DNA from 3 places in the Duganella sp. GW821-FHT07F09 genome. Region 2 is predicted to be linked to each of the others. Evidence: riboswitches for the same ligand, from Rfam matches in the RefSeq annotation. Region 2 holds a riboswitch; each other region holds the start of a gene.

Region 1 (6,336 bases), on a different contig from region 2:
CAGATCGCGTTTTAACATTCCGCCCAGCGCCACATTGACCTTTCGTGTCAGGTTGATATCGCAATTGTAGCGACAATCCCGGTAGTTTCTGTGCGGCACCAGACAATCGTCGCGAAAAGTGCTTGACCTTCCAATCATGGGATACTTGAAGCTAACGCCATCACCTGCTATTTGAATGACCATCATGAACTCAACCGCTGAAAAAACCGTCTCGCAATCGATCAAGATCGAGGGCATGAGCTGCGCGTCCTGCGTCGGACGCGTGGAACGTGTGCTCGCCGCCGTCGATGGCGTCAAGCAGGTCAGCGTCAACCTGGCCACCGAAATGGCGCGCGTCGAGTCGGCGCTGCCGATCGATTTCGGTGTGCTGCAGCAGGCGATCGACAAGGCCGGCTACCAGGCCAAGCCCGCGCCGGCGCCTTTCGCTCCCGCCACCCCGGCGGTGGTCGCCCCCGGCGCCAGCGGCTATGCGGTACTGCTGGCGGCGCTGCTGTCGCTGCCGTTGATATTGCCGATGCTGCTAGAACTGGGCGGCGTCCATTGGATGCTCGAGGGCCGTATTCAATTTTTGCTGGCGACCCCGGTGCAGTTCTGGCTCGGCGCGCGCTTCTACCGGGCCGGCTGGCTGGCCGCGCGCGCCCGCAGCGGCAATATGGATTTGCTGGTCGCGATCGGCACCAGCGCCGCCTATGGCTTGAGCGTCTACCAACTGCTGACCGCCACCTCGGCCATGCCGCATCTTTATTTCGAGGCCTCCGCCGTGGTCATCACCCTGGTATTGCTGGGTAAATGGCTGGAGGCGCGCGCGAAGCGGCAGACCACGTCCGCGATCCGCGCGCTGCAGGTGCTGCGGCCGGAGTCGGCGCGCGTGCGTCGCGGCGACCAGGATGTCGAGGTTCCGATCGCGCAGGTGCTGCCCGGCGAGATGGTGGTGGTGCGGCCGGGCGAGCGCATCGCCGTCGACGGCGTGGTGTCCGAAGGCGCCAGCCACGTGGACGAAGCGCTGATCACCGGCGAAAGCCTGCCCGTGGCGCGTCATGCCGGCGACCGCGTGACCGGTGGCGCGATCAATGGCGAAGGCATGCTGCTGGTGCGCGTGACGGCGGTCGGCGCCGAGAGCACGCTGGCGCGCATCATCCGCCTGGTGGAGGACGCGCAGGCCGCCAAGGCGCCGGTGCAGCATCTGGTGGACCGCGTCAGCGCGGTGTTCGTGCCGGTGGTGCTGGTATTGGCGCTGCTGACTTTAGTGGGCTGGTGGCTCGCGTCCGGCGACGGCGAGACCGCCATCATCAACGCGGTGGCGGTGCTGGTGATCGCCTGTCCGTGCGCGCTGGGATTGGCAACGCCGGCCGCCATCATGGCCGGCACCGGCGTGGCCGCGCGTCACGGCATCCTGATCAAGGATGTGCAGGCGCTGGAGCTGGCGCATCGCATCACCACCGTGGCCTTCGATAAAACCGGCACGCTGACCGAAGGTAAACCGTCGCTGGCGGTGTGCGAGCCGGCGCCCGGCGCCATCGACAAGGCGCATCTGCTGCAACTGGCTGCGGCGGTACAGCGGGGCAGCGAGCATGCGCTGGCCCGCGCGGTGCTGCAAGCCGCCGGGGATGGTGCTGCCGGCGCGCTTTTCGTCCCGGCCGTCGCCGCCGACATCGCCGCCTTGCCCGGACGCGGCGTCGCCGCGACGGTCGACGGCATGCGGCTGATCCTCGGCAGCACGCGTTTGATGCAGGAGCAGGGCGTCGAGCTCACCGCGCTGGCGGCGCGCGCCGCCGAACTGGAACGGCAAGGCCTGACCGTCTCGTGGCTTGCCACGCAGTCGCCGCAACCGGTGCGCTTACTCGGCCTGCTGGCCTTCGGCGACCGTGTCAAGCCGAACGCACGTGCCGCCGTGGAAGCGCTGCACGCGCTGAATATCGAGACCGTGCTGCTGACCGGGGACAACCAGGGCAGCGCCGATCATGTCGGCGCGTCACTCGGCATCCGCAGGGTGGTCGCCAACATGCTGCCGGCCGACAAAGCCGCCGCCATCGGTGCCATGAAGCGGCAGGACAGATGCATCGCGATGGTCGGCGACGGCATCAACGACGCGCCGGCGCTGGCCGCCGCCGATGTCGGCATCGCCATGTCCAGCGGCACGGATGTCGCCATGCATGCCGCCGGCATTACGCTGATGCGCGGCGACCCGGCGCTGGTGGCCGCGGCCATCTCGATCTCGCGCCGCAGCTACAGCAAGATTCGCCAGAATCTATTCTGGGCGTTTATCTATAACCTGGTCGGCATTCCGCTGGCCGCCTTCGGCCTGCTCAACCCCATGGTCGCCGGCGCCGCGATGGCGCTCAGCTCCGTCAGCGTGATCGGCAACGCGCTGCTGCTGCGCCGCTGGAAGCCTGACGCGCAACCTGTAAGTGAAGGAGCGAAGATATGAACATCGGACAAGCGGCCAGCGCCTCCGGCGTCTCGGCCAAGATGATCCGTTACTACGAGAGCATCGCGCTGATTCCACCTGGGCGGCGCAGTGAATCGGGTTACCGCATCTATAGCGAGAACGACCTGCACGCGCTGCGCTTCGTCAAGCGTGCGCGCACGCTGGGCTTCTCCCTGGACCAAATCCGCGACCTGCTGTCGCTGTGGCAGAACAAGGAGCGCGCCAGCGCCGACGTGAAAAGAATCGCCCTCGGCCACGTCGCAGAGCTGAACCAGCGCATCGACGAGCTGACCGAAATGCGCGACACGCTGCAAACGCTGGCGCGCTGCTGCAAGGGCAACGACAGGCCGGATTGTCCCATTCTCCAAAGCCTCGCGGGTCCCAGGTAGCCCGGAGACCCGGCGTATCTGTCCGGGCGCGCCGGAACCACGTATAATCGCCAGGTTTTGGTGCCCGCGCGTCCGTCTGGATGCGCAGTTAAACGGGAAACATGGCGCTGGCCCAGCCAGCCAACATGTGCTGCCCCCGCAACGGTAAACAAGCGTCGTCCCAGACGACTATCCGCCTCGCTATGCCACTGTGCTTTTGCATGGGAAGGTCAGGTGGATTTGCTTGCGAGCCCGGATACCGGCCAAAGAGGTGGAAGCGCCCAGGCGCTTCCTTTCAATCCGCTCACGGGGAGGTGAGTGGCTTGCTTCTGTCGCTGGATCATTCAATGCCTAACCTGCCTGCCGACGCGGCCATCCGCTCGATCGAGACGCTGCTGTACTCCATTTCCAACGTGCTGTATCTGCCCGTGCTGCTGGGGATCGCGGCGCTGACCTTGTATATGCTGGTGTGCTTCGGCACCTTCGGCGCCGAATGGCTCGAGCGCCGGCGCGGCGTGCGCATGCTGGTGGCCACCGCCCGCCACGACATGGCGGCCGTGCTGACGGCGCAGGAGGGCGAGCCGGGACTCGACGCGCGCCTCGAGCGCGTGGTGCAGCGCGCCGATGCCGCCGGCGTGCGCCGCCTGGACGGCGTGCGCTTCGTGGTGCGGGTCGGCCCGGCGCTCGGTCTGATGGGCACCTTGATCCCGATGGGTATCTCGCTGGCCGGCCTGGCGCAGGGCAATTTGCCGAAGATGGCCGAATCGATGACCACCGCCTTCACCGCCACCGTGGTCGGCCTGGCGTGCAGCGTGTGCGCCTATGTCCTGAGCCTGGTGCGCGAGCACTGGCTGCGCAGCGACCTGACCGACATCGCCTACGCCGCCGAAACCATGCTGGCGACGCACGGACACAAGCCGCACCTGATGCGCGTGGAGGCCTGACATGGCCATGCGATTTATGAACCGCCACCGTTACAGCCGCATCGGCGAGCACACCGAGGACCCGCTGGCCGGCGTCGCAAATCTGTTCGACGCCAGCATCGTCTTCATCGTCGCCATGATGCTGGCGCTGTTCTCCGCCTGGAACATGATGGACCTGCTGGACCCGAATTCGGAAGTCACCATCGCCAAAAAGAGTGCGGACGGCCGGGTTGAAGTGCTGACCAAGAAGGGCGCCGAGATCACGGTAAGCCGCGTCAGCGACAAGCCATTGTCCGGATCCGGCAAGCGCCTGGGCACCGCCTACCAACTGCCGGACGGGAAGGTCGTATATGTTCCGGAATAAGCGTTTTGGAATACTGGAAGTTGTTTCACTGCTGCTGATTTCCTTCTTCATCGTCGGTTATGTACATTCGGCGCAGGCGCCGCGTACCCTGGCGCTGATGCTCGGTGATGTCGAGTCGCGGCCGGCGGTGCTGGCGGTGCGCGGTTTGCAGGCGGAGCTGAAGGCGCTCAATGTCGTCATCCGCATCATCCCCAACAACGGCATGACGCAGGCCGACCGCAATGCCTTGGCCAGCGCCGATGTGGCGGTCGTCAACGCCAAGGGCAGGCTGGCGATGGCGGGACTCAAGGACGAACTGCAGGCGCTGAGTAAGTCGCGGCATCCCGTGTTCGCTGTCGGCGGCGCCATCGACGACAGCATCCGCGAGATGGGTGTCCAGGACGACAAGACCATCCAGCAGTATCACAGCGAGGGCGGCATCGAGAACATGGGCAACCTGCTGCGCCACATCCTGCGCCAGCATTTCGGTTCGAAACTGGAGGTGGCGCCGGTGCACGCGATGCCGGATGTCGGCCTGTACGACGTCGCCGCCAACCGCACCTACAGCAGCTACGAGCATTATTTGCAGGGCTATGCCAACTACAAGAACGGCGCGCCGTGGATCGCCGTGCCGTTCTACCGCGCCAGCCTGGTGGCGGGGCAAACCCTGCCGCTGGCGGCCATCGTCGCGCGGCTTGAGGCGGGCGGCTACAACGTGCTGCCGGTGTTCGGCTATCCGTACGACGTGCCGCTGCGCTTCCTGCTCGATGAAAACGGCAAGAGCCGCGTCGACCTGATCGTCGCGCTGGGCATGAAGGTCGGCGGCACCGCCAATACGGGCGCGCTGCTCGACAAGATCGGCGTCCCGGCGATCAACGCCATCACGCTAAGCCAGCACACGGCGGCGCAATGGCGCGAATCGAAGATCGGCCTCGATATCATCGAGCGCACCTGGCAGTTGGCCGGCGCCGAGATGGCCGGACTGATACAGCCGACGGTGGTCGCCAGCCGTGAACGCATCAGCGATGCGCAGACCGGTCTGGCCTATGTCGAGGAGACACCGATCCCCGAGCGCATCGAGCGGCTCAACGAGCGCGTGGCCGCCTGGCTGGCCTTGCGCCAGAAGGCCAACGGCGACAAGCGCATCGCCATGATCTACTTTAACTACCCGCACGGCTCCGAGACCATCGGCGCCGCGTATCTGAACGTGCTGCCGGAGAGTTTGTGGCAGATCGTCCAGCGCCTGAAACGCGACGGCTATCGGACGGGTGACGCGCTGCCGGCCGGCGAGGCCGAGCTGCAAGGCGAGATCCAGCAGTGGGGGAATTACCCCGGCAAATCCAAGGGCGACTACATGACTGGCCTGAAGCATCTGGCCGAAAGCGGCCAGGCGCTGCTGGTGCCGCTGGCCGACTATCAGGCGTGGTTCGCCAAACTGCCGCGGACGCTGCGCGATGCCATCCTGGCGTCATGGGGCAAGCCGGAAAGCGCACCGGTGCTGTGGCGCGACGCCACGGGGCAGCCGTTCTTCGTCTATCCGGCGCGCCGCTTCGGCAATGTGCTGATGGCGCCGCAGCCCGGCCGCGCGTGGGAGCAGAATCTCGAGAAACTGCATAATGAAGTGAGCATGCCGCCCAGCCATGAGTACATCGCCTTTTACCTTTGGCTGCAGAAGGGCTTCCAGGCCAACGCGGTGATGCACATCGGTACCCACGGCACGCAGGAATGGCTGACCGGTAAAGAGGCCGGCCTGTCAGAGGACGATCCGACCGAGGCCCTGATCGGCGCCATGCCGAATATTTATCCTTACGTCATGGACGACGTGGGCGAGGGCATACAGGCCAAGCGGCGCGGCATGGCCACCATCATCGACCACATGACGCCACCGTTCGATATCGCCGGGCTCAATCCCGACCTGCGCGAGCTAGGCGCGCTGCTCAACGACCACCGCGTGGCCGAGCAAAAAAGCCCGCTGCTGGCGCGCAGCCATTTGCTGGCGCTGAACCGCATGGCGGCCAAAAGCGGCGTGTTGAAGGACATGAAAAAGACCGAGCTCAAAACCGAAGCCGACATGGAGGCGCTGGAAGAATATCTGGACGATACCGGCAGCAAGCTGACGCCTTTCGGACTGCATACCTTCGGCGTGGCGCCGACGGCGGAGCGGCGCAACGCCACGGCGCGCGCGGTCGTCAGTCTCGATACCGGCGCCACCATCGAGCAAAAAACCAAACGTATCGCGCAGCTGGAAAACGATATCGAGCGCAGCGCGGCGCT
Region 2 (6,336 bases):
GCGCGCCGATCAAGGCCGTGACCACGCCGACCGGCAGTTGTTGCGGCGCGATGATGGTGCGGGCCAGCGTGTCGGCCAGCAGCAGGTAGCTGCCGCCGGCCAGCGCCGCCGTGGGTATCAGCAGGCGGTGGTCGGGACCGACGGCGAAGCGGCAGGCGTGCGGCACGATCAGGCCGACGAAGCCGATGCTGCCGGCGCTGGTCACGGCGCTGGCGGTCAGCAGGCCGGAGGTGAAAAACAGGCCCTTGCGCAAGGCGCCGACGCGGATGCCCAGCGTGGCGGCGGCTTCCGCGTGCAGCGCCATCACGTTCATGGCGCGCGCGTTGCGCAGCGCGAAGATCAGCGCCCCGGCCAGCACCACCCACGGCATCCAGCGCAGCGGGGCGCCGGACAGGTCGCCGATCATCCAGAACACCATCGTGCGCAGGCGGCTTTCCGGCGCGATCGACAGCATCAGCGTGACCAGCGCCATGCAGGCGGACGACAGGATCACGCCGGTCAGCAGCAGCAGGGCGGTGCCGCCTTCGGCCGCCGCGCCGCCGCGCAGGTCGCGCCGCGCCAGCATGTAGAGCATCATCGACACCACCACCGCGCCGGCGAAGGCCGCCGCATCGACCATCCACGCGGCGCACATGAACATCAGCGCGGCCAGCGCGCCGACCGAGGCCCCGGAGGAGATGCCCAGGACATAGGGGTCGGCCAGCGGGTTGCGCAACAGCGCCTGCATCATGACACCGGCCAGCGACAGCGCCGCGCCGGTGACGAAGGCGGTGATGGCGCGGCTCAGGCGCAGGTCGAGCAGGGTGGCCGACAAGGTGGTGGTCTGGCCGTGCAGCAGATCGTTGACGGCTGCGGGAATGTCGGAAAACGGAATCGCGACCGAGCCGGTCATGCCCGAGAAAACCAGGCTGGCAAACGCGAACAGGGCCAGGCCGGTCAGGGTGACGGCGGCGCGCTGCTGCAGATTGCGTGAGAAAGAATGCATGCACTACTTTCAGAGAGTGGGAAGCACCGGCAGATTACAGTATTACAAGCTTAAGCAAGACTTAGCGATGACACTGGAGACACGTAGCGCGGATTAGCGGGAACCGCGTAATCGGCCATCTTTGAGCCGTCGATGGCGCGGCGATGGCCGATTACGCTGCGCTAATCCGCCCTACGTGTCTCCACGGGTTTCAACCTGTCCGGGCCTATTTGTAACCGTAGCGGATACCCGCAAACACATTCGAGCCGGGCGTGGCGTAATTGCGCGCCAGGTCGTACCGTTTGTCGCCGATGTTGTTCCAGCGGACCAGCGCCGACCAGTCGCGCGAGAAGGCGTAGGTCGCGTACAGGTTCACCAGCCCGTAACCGCCCAGGCGATTGTTGTTGGCCGCGTCGTCATAGCGGTCGCCCGACACTTCCAGCTCCACGCCGGCCTTGAGGGCGCCGATGCCATAGTCGGCGGTCACGTTGCCGTGCTTTTTCGAGCGGCGCAGCAGACGCTTGCCGGTGGTTTCATCCTTTGGGTCCTGCAGATCGATGTTGGCGGCGAGGTTGATGCCGGCCAGCCTGGTGGCGGCCGATAGCGTGATCCCCTCCAGCATCGCGCGGTTGACGTTATAGGCGCAGCCGCTCGGATAACCGGTGCGGCCGAACGGGCACGGATTGATGTTGACCAGCATGTCCGTCAGGCGGTTGCGGTAGTAGCCGGCGCTCAGCGCGTTGACGCCGTCGTCGTAGCGCAGGCCCACTTCGGCGTTGCGTCCTTCCTCCGGCTTGTTGGCCGGATTGCCGTATTCCGGGAAGTACAACTCGTTGTAGGTCGGCGCGCGGAAGCTGGTGCCGTAGCTGGCGGTGGCGCGCAGCGCCCGCGTAATGTTGTAGCCGTAGCCCAGCGAGCCGGTATTCTGCGAGCCGTAGACGGTATTGTCGCGGCGGACGCTCGCGCTCAGAAGATTGGCGCCACGACGGGCGTTGTACGAGGCGGCGAACGAGTTGGTGTTGCGGTCGCGATTAATCAGCGCGGAGCCGTTGGTCCGCACTTCCTCCTTGCGGTGCTCGTACAGCAGTTGCAGCACGTCGGCGCCGATGCGCAGATCGTTCTGCCAGGTGATGAAACTTTGCTTGGTATTGATTCGCGCGTAACCGGCGGCGGTGGCGTTGGTGTAGTTTTCGCCTTTGTCTTTGGTCTCCGCGTATTGCAGCAGGCTGTCCCAGATTGGCAGCAGTTGCGCCTTGGCGTAGACGCTGGCGGTGTCGATGACATTCTTGCTGCGCACGTCGTAGGATCCGGCTCGCAGGGCGTCATATTGCGAATCGAGTTTGCTATGCAGGAAAAGCGCGCCGGCCTCGTAGCCCTTGGCCAGTTGCAGGCTGAATTGACCGGAGACGTTTTCCTTGTCGTAGCCGTCGTCGTCCGGATTGTACGAGGACAGGCCGGGACGGGCAGTCGAGAAACCGTCCGACTTTTCCTTGCCGGCGCTGACCGCGTAGCCGAAGCTGTGCTCACCGCCGGTCGCGCCCGAAACCGTCACATCGGCTTCGCGCGTGTTGTCGCTGCCGTAGCCGGCGAAGGCCGTCACCGCCGGCGCGCCCTGGCCCTTTTTGGTGAAGATCTGGATCACGCCGCCGATGGCGTCGGCGCCGTACAGGGAGCTCAGTGAACCGTAGACGATTTCGATATGGTCGATGGCGGTCAGCGGGATGGCGCTCCAGTTGGCGGCGCCGGTGGTGGACGAGCCGATACGCACGCCGTCGACCAGCACGATGCTCTGGTTGCTGTTGGCGCCACGGATGTAGACATTGGACGAGCTGCCCGCGCCGCCGTTGCGCGTTACTTCGATGCCGCGCTGGCGCTTGAGCAGGTCGACCACGGAGCCGGCGCCGGCTTCGGCGATTTGTTCGGCCTTGATGGTGACGGTGTCGCTGATGATGTCGGCCAGCGGTTGCGGCGTGCGGGTGGCGGTCACCACGACGGTGTCGGCGGGCGCCTCGTCGGCGTAGGCGCCGGTGTGCGAGAAAGCGGCGGCCATCGCCAGTGCCAGCGAGGTCAGTGCCGCCGGGCGGCAGGCCAGGCGGGAGATTGGAAAGGACATGATTTATTTTTCTGTTAGAAGCAACCGGCCTACTTCCCCGTGGGCCAGATTGAACAGAAGCGGAAAACCGGGAGATGGCCCGTTCGCCCACTTCCACCTGCTTTGGCCGGTATCCGGGCTGGCAAGTTAGACCATCTCACCTTCCCATGCGAAGCACAGTGGTTGTCAGAGCTGGTTTGTCGCGCGCCGCGCGACACTTGCTTACCGTTGCGGGGGCAGCACACGTGGGCCGCAGGGCGGCTTCGTGTTTCCCGTTTAACTGCGCATCCGGACGGACGCGCGGGCACCAAAGCCGGTCATTATACGGCTTTGATGTGTGACTTGATAAATAGTGAAAAATAATTGAGGGAATGGCGGGCGGTCTTTGTTATCATTTGCGCTATCTTGCCAGGTAGTTCACCTGCCGTCGTTGGAGCGCCCCATGTTAGACCTCCGTCTTGTCCCGTCATCCGCGCCTCCTGCTTTGCGTCCCATGGTCAATCCGCGTCCGGTCGTGAGGGTGGTTCCGCTGTTCGACGGCCATCAATGCGTCATCGTCGATAACTTCCTGGCCGAGCCGGAGACGATGGTGGAATATGCGGCGCTCCAGCGCGGAGAATTCCTCGACTCGGTCGGCAATTACTATCCCGGACCGGAGTTGCCGTTGACGGGACGCTTCGTCTCCAGCGTGCAGCAGGCGTTTCTACTGCATGCGCGCGCGCCGCTGAAGGCGCGCCGGGTGCTCGGCATCGCTTGCCGGCTGTCGCTGGCGACGCGGCATCCGGAGCAGGTGTTGCCGGGCCAGCGTATGCCGCACCGCGATTCCTATGATCTGGACCCGATGGAGGGTGTGGGTGCCATGGTGCTGTACCTGTTCCAGGATGAGCGTCTCGGCGGCACCAGCTTTTTCAAGCCGAAGGTGCCGCCGGCGGAAATCACCGCGCTGCTGCGCGAATTGAAGCGTATGGAGCAGGCGGGGGAGTCGCCGTTGCCCACAAAGCCGCCGACATTCGCCATCGCATCGGACGACCATTTCGAGAAGGTGCTGACCGTTGATCCCCGGTTCAACCGGGCGATTTTTTATAACGGCGAGTTGTTTCACTCGGGGCATCTCGCGGCACCCGAGTTGCTGGTCGATGATCCGGCTGTCGGCAGGCTGACGGTCAACGCCTTCTTCAAGCTGCGCATGGCCGCGACCTGAGTCGGGGGCGGCAATTACTCCAGAATCAGTGTGGCGCCGTAGGCGATATGGTGGGGAGACCGGGCGGCTTGCAGCGCCATCTCCTGCGGTGGCAGGCCCGCGTGGCAGGCGGACAGCAAACGCATGGCGCCCGCGTGGCAGATGACGATGGCCTCGCCGTCGTCGCCCAGCTGGCGCTGGAGGTCGGCGTGGAAGGCCGCGATGCGCGCGGCCATTCGCAGCACGCTTTCGCCGCCGCCGGGTTGGTAGTTGACCAGATCGGCGGCCCAGGCGTCGACGTCGGCGCGCGCAATGTCGTCCCAGGCTCGCATCTCCCAACCGCCGAAATGCATTTCGACCAGACGGGCATCGAAAATCGGAGTGGCCGACAGGCTGGCGGCGAGTCCTGCGCAGCGGCGCAATGGACTGGAATACACGGGCAAACCCGCCGGCAGTCGCGGCGCCAGCGCGGCGAGCGCGCGCGCCAGCTCCCCGGGCGCGACTTCCAAATCGGTGCTGCCGTAGCAGACGCCCGCCGCGACCACCGGTTGGGGATGACGGACCAATATCAGTCGCATGGTTTAGAAAAACTGAGACTGCGCGCTGGTGTGCAGCCCGGCGAGCACGCACAGGTAGAAGATCGCTTCGGTCACTTGCTGTACCGCGCCCAGGCAATCGCCGGTGTAGCCGCCGATGCGCCGCAAGAATTTACGCGCCAGCCAGACGGTCGCCACCAGCGCCAGGGCGAAGCCGCTGATCAGCATTGTCCACGACAGCCAGCCCAGATGGATAAGTATCAGCGCCGGCAGCAAGGCGGTGACGGCGGCGATGAAGAATTCCATGCTGCGCATCTTCTGCGCCAGCGGCTTGGCCTTGCCTTCGGCGCGCGCGTAGTCCAGCCGCCAGATCAGCGAAACCGCCATCAGCCGCGACATCGGGTGTGCCACCAGCAGGGCCGCCAGCACCCCGAATGGCGGTATATGGGTCAAGATCGCGCACTTCAGCAGCAGCAGGCAAAAGATGCCGATCGCACCGTAGGCGCCGATGCGCGAATCCTTCATGATCTCCAGCACGCGCTCCTGCGTCATGCCGCCGCCGAAACCGTCGCACATGTCGGCAAAGCCGTCTTCATGGAAGGCGCCGGTGGCGTAGATGCCGGCGGCGACCGACAGGATGACGGCGATCACGGGAGGGAAAAACTTGAAGGCTATAACGTAGACCGCGCCGGCGATCAGCGCCACCACCACACCGACCAGCGGAAAATAGCGCGATGCCTGGTTGAGCCACGCGGGATCGAAGCCCACCCAGCGCGGGATCGGCAGGCGCGTGAAGAACTGCAGCGCGGTGAAGAACAGTCGGAGCTGGTGCACTGAGCCTGTCCTTACTTGGACTTTTCGCTGACCTGGGCCGATTCGAACGTGGCCATCTGGTTCAGGAAGTTGACGGCCGCGTGCAGCAGCGGCAGCGCCAGCGCGCAGCCGGTGCCTTCGCCCAGCCGCAAGCCGAGATTGAGCAGCGGTTTGGCGTCCAGCGCCGCCAGCATTTGTTGATGGCCGGTTTCGTCGGAGCAGTGTGCGAAGACGCAGTAATCGAGGATGGCCGGCTGCAGACGGGCGGCGACCAGCAGCGCGCTGGTGACGATGAAGCCGTCGATCAGCAGCACCTTGCGCAGTTCTGCCGCCTTGAGCATGGCGCCCGTCATCATGGCGATTTCCAATCCGCCGAAGGTGGCCAGCACGTCGAGTGGCTCCGTGACGGCTTCATGGCGGCCGACCGCCGCTTCGATCACGCGCTGCTTGTGCAGGATGCCGTCGGCGGAGAGGCCGGTGCCGGCGCCCACGCAATTGGCAACCGGGATGCCCGTCAGCTTGTGCATCAGCGCGGCGGCGGCGGTGGTGTTACCGATGCCCATTTCACCGAAGCCGACCACATTGCCGTCCAATTCAGTGGCCAGCACCATGCCGGCGGCCAGCGCCGCCTCGCAGGTGGCGCGCGTCATCGCAGGTTCCTGTGCGAAGTTGTGCGTGCCGTTGGCGAGCTTGCGGTCGGTCAGGCCATCGCGCGGGCCGAAGTCGTGATTGACGCCGGCGTCGATGACGC
Region 3 (6,336 bases), on a different contig from region 2:
GCCGGCTGCTGTTTCAATCATCTTTGGGTTCCGGTGCGCAGGTATCGCCTTCACCAAGGCGATGGAATATCAGGTCGCCGACTTCGCGCCCGCCGATCAAGTGCTCGTTGACGATGCGTTCCGCATTGGCCTCGTTCACCCGCTGGTACCACACGCCTTCGGGATAGACCACCATCACCGGTCCCTCGTAGCGGCACGCCACCATGCAATGGGTGCGCGTGCGCTTGACGGCAAGCTCCGGATGGGCGTCGATCATTTCGCCCATGCGCTCGAACACGGCCTGCGCGCGTCCCTCGACGGGAGCGCAACGCGGACCGACGCACATGAATAAGTGACGGTGGTGGGTTCTCATCGATCGGCGAAGCGCTTGTGGAAGAAGCCGGTCAGCGCGCCCAGCACCAGCCAGAACACGCCATTGGCGAGCGCCGTGGCGTAGACAAAGGAACGCTGCAAATGTTCCGGTGCGACGCTGGCATGGACCAGCGGCTGAGGCGCGCCGACCAGATGCGGCACCACCAGCAACGCGACGGCCGCCAGCTTCAGCGCCCAATGACGGCCGAAGGCCAGCATCGCCAACGCGGTGGCGGTCGACATCGCGGTCGCGATCCACCAGCCCTGGCGGACGGCCACCGGCGCGGCGGCGGTGCCGGGCAGCTCCGGCGGCAATCCGACCGACGGCGCCAGAAAGAACACCGCGTAACCGGCGGCGCCCCACAACAGGCCGGAACGCCAGTCGACCGGCCGTCCGCGCAACCCGATGGCGGCGGCCAGCAGCAGGCCATAACCGACGGCCATGCTGACGTCGGCCAGCGCGGTGTACAGCGTGCGCTCGACGCCGTCCTCCGGCTGCCAGCCACCATGTTCGTGCGGGGCTTCGTGCGACACTTCCTGCGACACGTCGTGCACATGCCGCGCGCCGTCGGCGTGCATATGCGCCACCGGCTCCGCCCCGCCCGCCGATTCCAGCACCTCGGCCTGCGCGATGATGCGCGTCACCTGCAGGTGCTGCACGCCGGTCAGCAGCAAACCGGCCAGCAGGCCGGCCGCCGCAGCGGTTCGCACCATGCGATTGAACATGCCGGCGCCCGCGCCGGCCCCTGCGCGGCTCAATGACACGGGAAGCCCGCCGAATGGCGGCTGTCGTGGGCGGCGTTATGCAGCGCTTCCATCGACGCGAACCCCGCGCCGAACAACAGCACCGCGCCCAGGCTCGCGGCCATCAAGGCCGCCATCAGCTTGTCTTTCAGTGCGACGGGACGGGCATGCACGGGGGCATGGGCCTGGCCGGCGTGGATAGTGTTGATGGACATATTGGTTTCTCCGAAAAGCAGCGACGACCACGGGGTCGAAAAGCTCGTATCGGAAGATGGACCAGGGGAGAGACGAATGCGGCGCCAGGGAGGACCGGAACGAAGATGCGCGGATCGAGCCTTGGCAGTTCTCCACCCGTATCGCCCTCCGCAATACAAACGTGTTTACCGCTACTGGCTGGTTTCCGGGCTGGCGAGTGGGCGTCCATCCGGACACACCTGGATTTGCGCCTTCCCATGCAATCGCACAGTGGCATCGTACAAATCCTTAACCTCGCTTACCGTTGCGGGGGCAGCGCCGGCATTGCCGTTCCAGCGGAACGACGCACCGGCTTCCCATTTAAATCTGCAAACGATCATTTGCAGATACCAGAAGCTGACTACCGGCGCAGTATAGGTCTGCGCCTGCGGAATTGCAAGACGATCATGCCATCGTGCGCGGGTCGGTGTCGAGTCGTCCTGGTGTCAGCCGTCCACCGGATGCGCCGGCGTGGCGAGCATGAGCTGGTAAAACGCCAGATCCAGCCAGCGCTCGAACTTGAAGGCGGCATGACGAATAGTGCCCGCGTGCACGAATCCCAACTGCTCGTGCAAGGCGATGCTGGCCGCGTTGGCCGCGTCGATGCCGCCGACCAGGATGTGCAGGTCGGCCTGCCGCGCGGCGTCGATGATGGCGCTTAGCAAAGTGCGTCCCAGCCCCTTGCCGCGCTGGTCGCCACGCACATAGATCGAGTGCTCGACCGAGTATTTATTGGCCGGAAAGCCGCGAAACGCGCCGTAGCTGGCGAATCCCAGCAACTCGCCCGCCCCGTCCTCCAGCCCGATGACCGGATAGCCGCCCGCGCGCTTGGCCGCGAACCAGTTCCTCATCGTTTCCATCGTGCGCGGATGATACTCGTACAGCGCGGTCGAGTTGGCGATCGCGTCGTTGAAGATGGCGAGGATGGCTGCGGCGTGGCGTTCTTCCGTACAGCTGATGAGTTGCATTGGGGCTCCGAAATATGGATTTTGATTGAGACTCGTCAACATGATAGACGATAAATCTCAAGTCATCACACGACCATATCGGCCACCCAAACATTTTCGTACAGAAAATAAAAACAAAGGGATAGACTGGGTTACGGATGCACTTTCCTTGTTGTAATATTACGAAAAAAGGGGTATCGCGCCTCATCAAGAATAAATATAGCGAGGTAGGATTAATCATGAAACGAGCTCACGCGCCCTCCATTCGAACGAGACTAATCTGGCTGGTGGTGGCCTGCGTCGTCCCAGCGTCGCTGATGGTGGTAAAGATGATCGCCTCCGACTACGAGCTCGCGCGCGCGGCGTTTATCCGCAGCGCGATGACGACCGCCCACGCCAACGCGATGGCGATCGACAAGGAATTCGCCGTCATCGAATCGACGCTCAAGGCGCTCGCCACCTCCCCCAGCCTGATCGGCGACGACCTCAAACAGTTCTACGGCCAGGCGCGCGCGATCTGCGCCAGCCAGGACATTTTCAACATCGTGCTGGAAGACGGCACCGGGCAGCAACTGGTCAACACCTTCCGGCCCTACGGCAGCGCGCTGCCCAGCGCAAGCATGGACCACCTGTTGACCTACATGCAGAACAACGATGCCACCGCCATTTCGCGGGTGTTCATGGGGCCCATCTCCAAACGCTACATCGTCTCGGTCGGCATCCCCGTCACCAGAAAGACCAGCGGCTTCCACGCGCTGAGCGCCGTGGTGACGGTCGAGCGCTTCGGCGCCATCCTCAAACAGCAGCAGTATCCCGAGCACTGGATCACCACCATCCTCGATAACAAAGGCACGGTGGTGGCGCGCACGAGCGACATGCAGCGCTACGTCGGACAGAGCGCGATTCCCGAGGTGCTGGAACGGCTGCAGGAACTGCCGGAGGGCGTTTTCGAGACCAGAACGCTCGACGGCAAGCCTATCCTGGCCGTGCTGGCCAAGGCCCCCAATTCGCAGTGGACGGTGGCCATCGGCATTCCCATCGAGGTGTTGAACTCCCAACTGCTTGCCAAACTGTGGACGCTGGTGCTGTCGACCATCCTCCTGCTGGGCGGCGGCTTGCTCTTCGCCTGGCACATCGGCAACCGCATCAGCCGCTCGATCCGCGACCTGGTGGCGCCGGCGCTCGCCCTCGGTGCCGGCGACAGCATCGAGCCGGCCACCTACGGCCTGCGCGAGGCGAACGAAGTGGGACAGGCGCTGGTCAAGGCGTCGAAGATGCACGCGCTGGCCAAGCACCAGGCCACGCACGACCCGCTGACCGGCCTGGCCAACCGCGCCATGTTCACCGAATTCCTCGCCCGCCAGCTCAATCTCAGCGAGCGCAATCAGGAGCCGATGGCGGTGCTGTACCTGGATCTGGACAACTTCAAATTCATCAACGACACCTACGGCCACGGCGCCGGCGACGAGCTGTTGAAAGACGCCGCCAACCGTCTGCGCTCGGAACTGCGAAAATCCGACATGGCGGCACGGCTGGGGGGCGACGAGTTCGCGGTGGTGCTGGTTGCCAGCGGCGAGGACGACGCGGCCGGCGTCGTCGACAAGCTTTCGCAACGCCTGGCGATGCCCTATGAGATAGACGGCCATGCATTGCTGGCCGCCGCCAGCATCGGCGTGGCCGTGTATCCGCAGTCGGCCGGCACCGCCGACGACTTGATCGCCTTCGCCGACGATGCCATGTACAAGTGCAAGGCGGAGCGCAAGAAGGCGCGCGCCGTCACGATCGACTGAGGCCGACCAGGCGGCCGGTCAATCCCGGCCGGCGCCCTCCACATACACCTCGTCGCCACAGCCCACCGCGCGCGTACGCGCGGGCGCGGCGTTGCCCACCATTTGCTTCAACTCCCCGTCGGTGCTGAATTCGAGCGGCAGCGACATGCGGATCTCCTGCAGGTATTTACGCTGCGTACAAATCAGCGTGATGCTGTCCGCCACCTGGGCGCCGTAGCTGGCCTTGACCCGCGCGAAGAAATCGTTGACGCGGAACGACTTGCCCACGCTGCCCAACACGATCTTGCCCACTTCAGAATCGTTCACAACCCGCACCGCCGATACGGCCTTGATGAAATAGTCGTCCGGCGACAGCGACTGGCATTTGCCGTGCTTGTTCCATTCGTAGGCGCCGAAGGTGCGCTCGTAGAAGAAGTTCGGCATCCACGGCGCGATCTTGTCGATGGTCTCCAGCTTCAGAGAGAACTGCTCGCCCTTGCAGCTGCCGTAGTTGTTGCCGCACTCCTTCTTGTTCGGCCACAGGCCGTGCAGGTTCAGGTTCTTCGCCTGCAGCGTGCCACCGTTCATGGCGTCGCACTCCGGCTTCTTGCCGTTGTACTTGACGTGTTCGCAAAAACCCGGTTGCCAGGTGATCGCCAGCAAATAGCTATCCTGCTGGTTGGCGATGTTGCACGAACCTCCGGCGGCGGCGATTTCGCGACCGCGCTGGGCCTTGCTCGGCTTATCGCTCAACTCCGGCGTGCCGCACTCCTTGCGCACCCAGCGCAGCGATGGCTGCGCGCCCGGCACCTCGACCCTGATCCAGTCGTAATCGACCTTGTTGATTTCGCGGACCGTGTATTCGGTCCCCGGCACGACTTTCTGCGCACCCGGGTTGCTCTGTTTGGCGAAGGAGGAAAACGCCTCGCAGCTCTTGGTGGCGGTGAAACTGCCATTGGCCGATTCGCTGGCGCTGCAACCGAAGGCGGTAAAAACCAGCAAGAAGGCGGCTGCGGGGACGGTGTGGCGGTGCATATCGACTCCTGAATAAACAAAATGCCGATATCTTAGCGGACTTTCTAAATCAAAGGCTACGGTGTGCCCGATACCGCGAGCATGGCGATTTCAGAATGGTCCTCCCGCCGCCACGGCGTTGACGATCAAACGCCGCAGATCGCCGTCGTGGTGGAAGCCGGCCCGCTCGGCGGCCGACGCATCGAGCGGCGGCTGGCGGCCGAAGCCCTGCTCCAGCCGTTCGTCCGGCCGATAGTCGACCAGCGCGCGGCGATCGTCGCCGAATTCCATGGCCAGGCCGTCCACCACTTCCGCGATGGTCAGCCGCAGCACCGGCAAGGTATAGTCGCGGCGCCCGGCCGCTTGCGCTGGCGCCATGGCCGCCGCGTGCAGCAGGTTGTCGACGCAGCACCCCACCGACATCCACCAGGCGACCGCCTGGGCCGACACCGGACACGTGAAGCGTTCACCATCCTTGAGACGCCAGAAGATGTCGCTCATGAAGGCCGACAGCAGGCCGGATGGCTCGGGCGGACGCGCGACGATGCCCGGCAGGCGCAGGATGCGCCCATCCAGCCAGCCGCGCCGGCTGTAATCCTGGACCAGCACCTCGCAGGCGAGTTTGTGGGCGCCGTAACTCAGGTGTGGCCGCATCGGCGTGTCGTCGTCGATATGCTCCGGCAGCGGCGCGCCGTACACGGCGATGCTGCTCGAATAGACCAGCACCGGCGGCCGGCCCCGCCCTTGGCCTTGGGCCTGGACACGGCAGCACTCCAGCAGCGCCATCGTCGCGTGCAGGTTGACCGACAGGCCAAGGGCGAAATCCTGCTCCGCCGCCCCACCCGGCACGCTGGCCAGATGGAAAAGTACATCGACCGGCTGCGCGCAGGCTTGCGCCAGCAGCGCGGTGTCGGCCACGTTCCCTTGCAACTGGCGCACACGCGGATCTGTCGCGGCGCCGTCGAAACGCATGTCTATCGACGTCAAAGCGGTGACGGCGCGGCCCCCGATGCCATCCTCCATCAGCCGCCGCACAAGCGCCCGGCCGACAAAGCCGCCGCCGCCGGTGACCACGACGTTCATGCGGCCGCTCCGGCGAACAGTACGTGCTGCCGCGCCGCCAGCACGACGACCGATCCCGGCGCCAGCATGGCCGCCAGATGTTCGTCGGCCGCTAGTGCCAGCCAACGCTCGCCCAGGCCGAGGGCCGCATCGTCGTTCGACAGCCAGGCTTCATCCACCAGGTCGACCGAGGGCGCCGGCACGCCGGGACGCGC

The links. Region 2 has a riboswitch for cobalamin ahead of AC07P1_RS33180 (TonB-dependent receptor domain-containing protein). Riboswitches for the same ligand answer to the same signal wherever they lie in the genome.
Region 1: linked by a shared signal. The riboswitch ahead of AC07P1_RS02755 (MotA/TolQ/ExbB proton channel family protein) and the one ahead of AC07P1_RS33180 (TonB-dependent receptor domain-containing protein) in region 2 are both predicted to bind cobalamin.
Region 3: linked by a shared signal. The riboswitch ahead of AC07P1_RS10165 (CbtB domain-containing protein) and the one ahead of AC07P1_RS33180 (TonB-dependent receptor domain-containing protein) in region 2 are both predicted to bind cobalamin.

What each region holds. Positions count from the first base shown of each region.
Region 1 is NZ_JBWKQJ010000001.1:588,964-595,299, reverse strand. Features, by position in the region: gene AC07P1_RS02770 (sensor histidine kinase) at 1-18, opposite strand, end outside; gene AC07P1_RS02765 (heavy metal translocating P-type ATPase) at 185-2,428, shown strand; gene cueR (Cu(I)-responsive transcriptional regulator) at 2,425-2,817, shown strand; cobalamin riboswitch at 2,860-3,078, shown strand; gene AC07P1_RS02755 (MotA/TolQ/ExbB proton channel family protein) at 3,144-3,740, shown strand; gene AC07P1_RS02750 (DUF2149 domain-containing protein) at 3,742-4,083, shown strand; gene AC07P1_RS02745 (cobaltochelatase subunit CobN) at 4,070-6,336, shown strand, end outside.
Region 2 is NZ_JBWKQJ010000028.1:1,938-8,273, reverse strand. Features, by position in the region: gene AC07P1_RS33185 (FecCD family ABC transporter permease) at 1-985, opposite strand, end outside; gene AC07P1_RS33180 (TonB-dependent receptor domain-containing protein) at 1,191-3,077, opposite strand; cobalamin riboswitch at 3,165-3,383, opposite strand; gene AC07P1_RS33175 (DUF6445 family protein) at 3,499-4,257, shown strand; gene AC07P1_RS33170 (histidine phosphatase family protein) at 4,272-4,814, opposite strand; gene AC07P1_RS33165 (adenosylcobinamide-GDP ribazoletransferase) at 4,818-5,606, opposite strand; gene cobT (nicotinate-nucleotide--dimethylbenzimidazole phosphoribosyltransferase) at 5,618-6,336, opposite strand, start outside.
Region 3 is NZ_JBWKQJ010000003.1:369,721-376,056, reverse strand. Features, by position in the region: gene AC07P1_RS10180 (cobaltochelatase subunit CobN) at 1-21, opposite strand, end outside; gene AC07P1_RS10175 ((2Fe-2S) ferredoxin domain-containing protein) at 14-352, opposite strand; gene AC07P1_RS10170 (CbtA family protein) at 349-1,077, opposite strand; gene AC07P1_RS10165 (CbtB domain-containing protein) at 1,107-1,310, opposite strand; cobalamin riboswitch at 1,470-1,699, opposite strand; gene AC07P1_RS10160 (GNAT family N-acetyltransferase) at 1,776-2,297, opposite strand; gene AC07P1_RS10155 (cache domain-containing protein) at 2,516-4,066, shown strand; gene AC07P1_RS10150 (ribonuclease T2 family protein) at 4,085-5,080, opposite strand; gene AC07P1_RS10145 (NAD-dependent epimerase/dehydratase family protein) at 5,171-6,142, opposite strand; gene AC07P1_RS10140 (EthD domain-containing protein) at 6,139-6,336, opposite strand, start outside.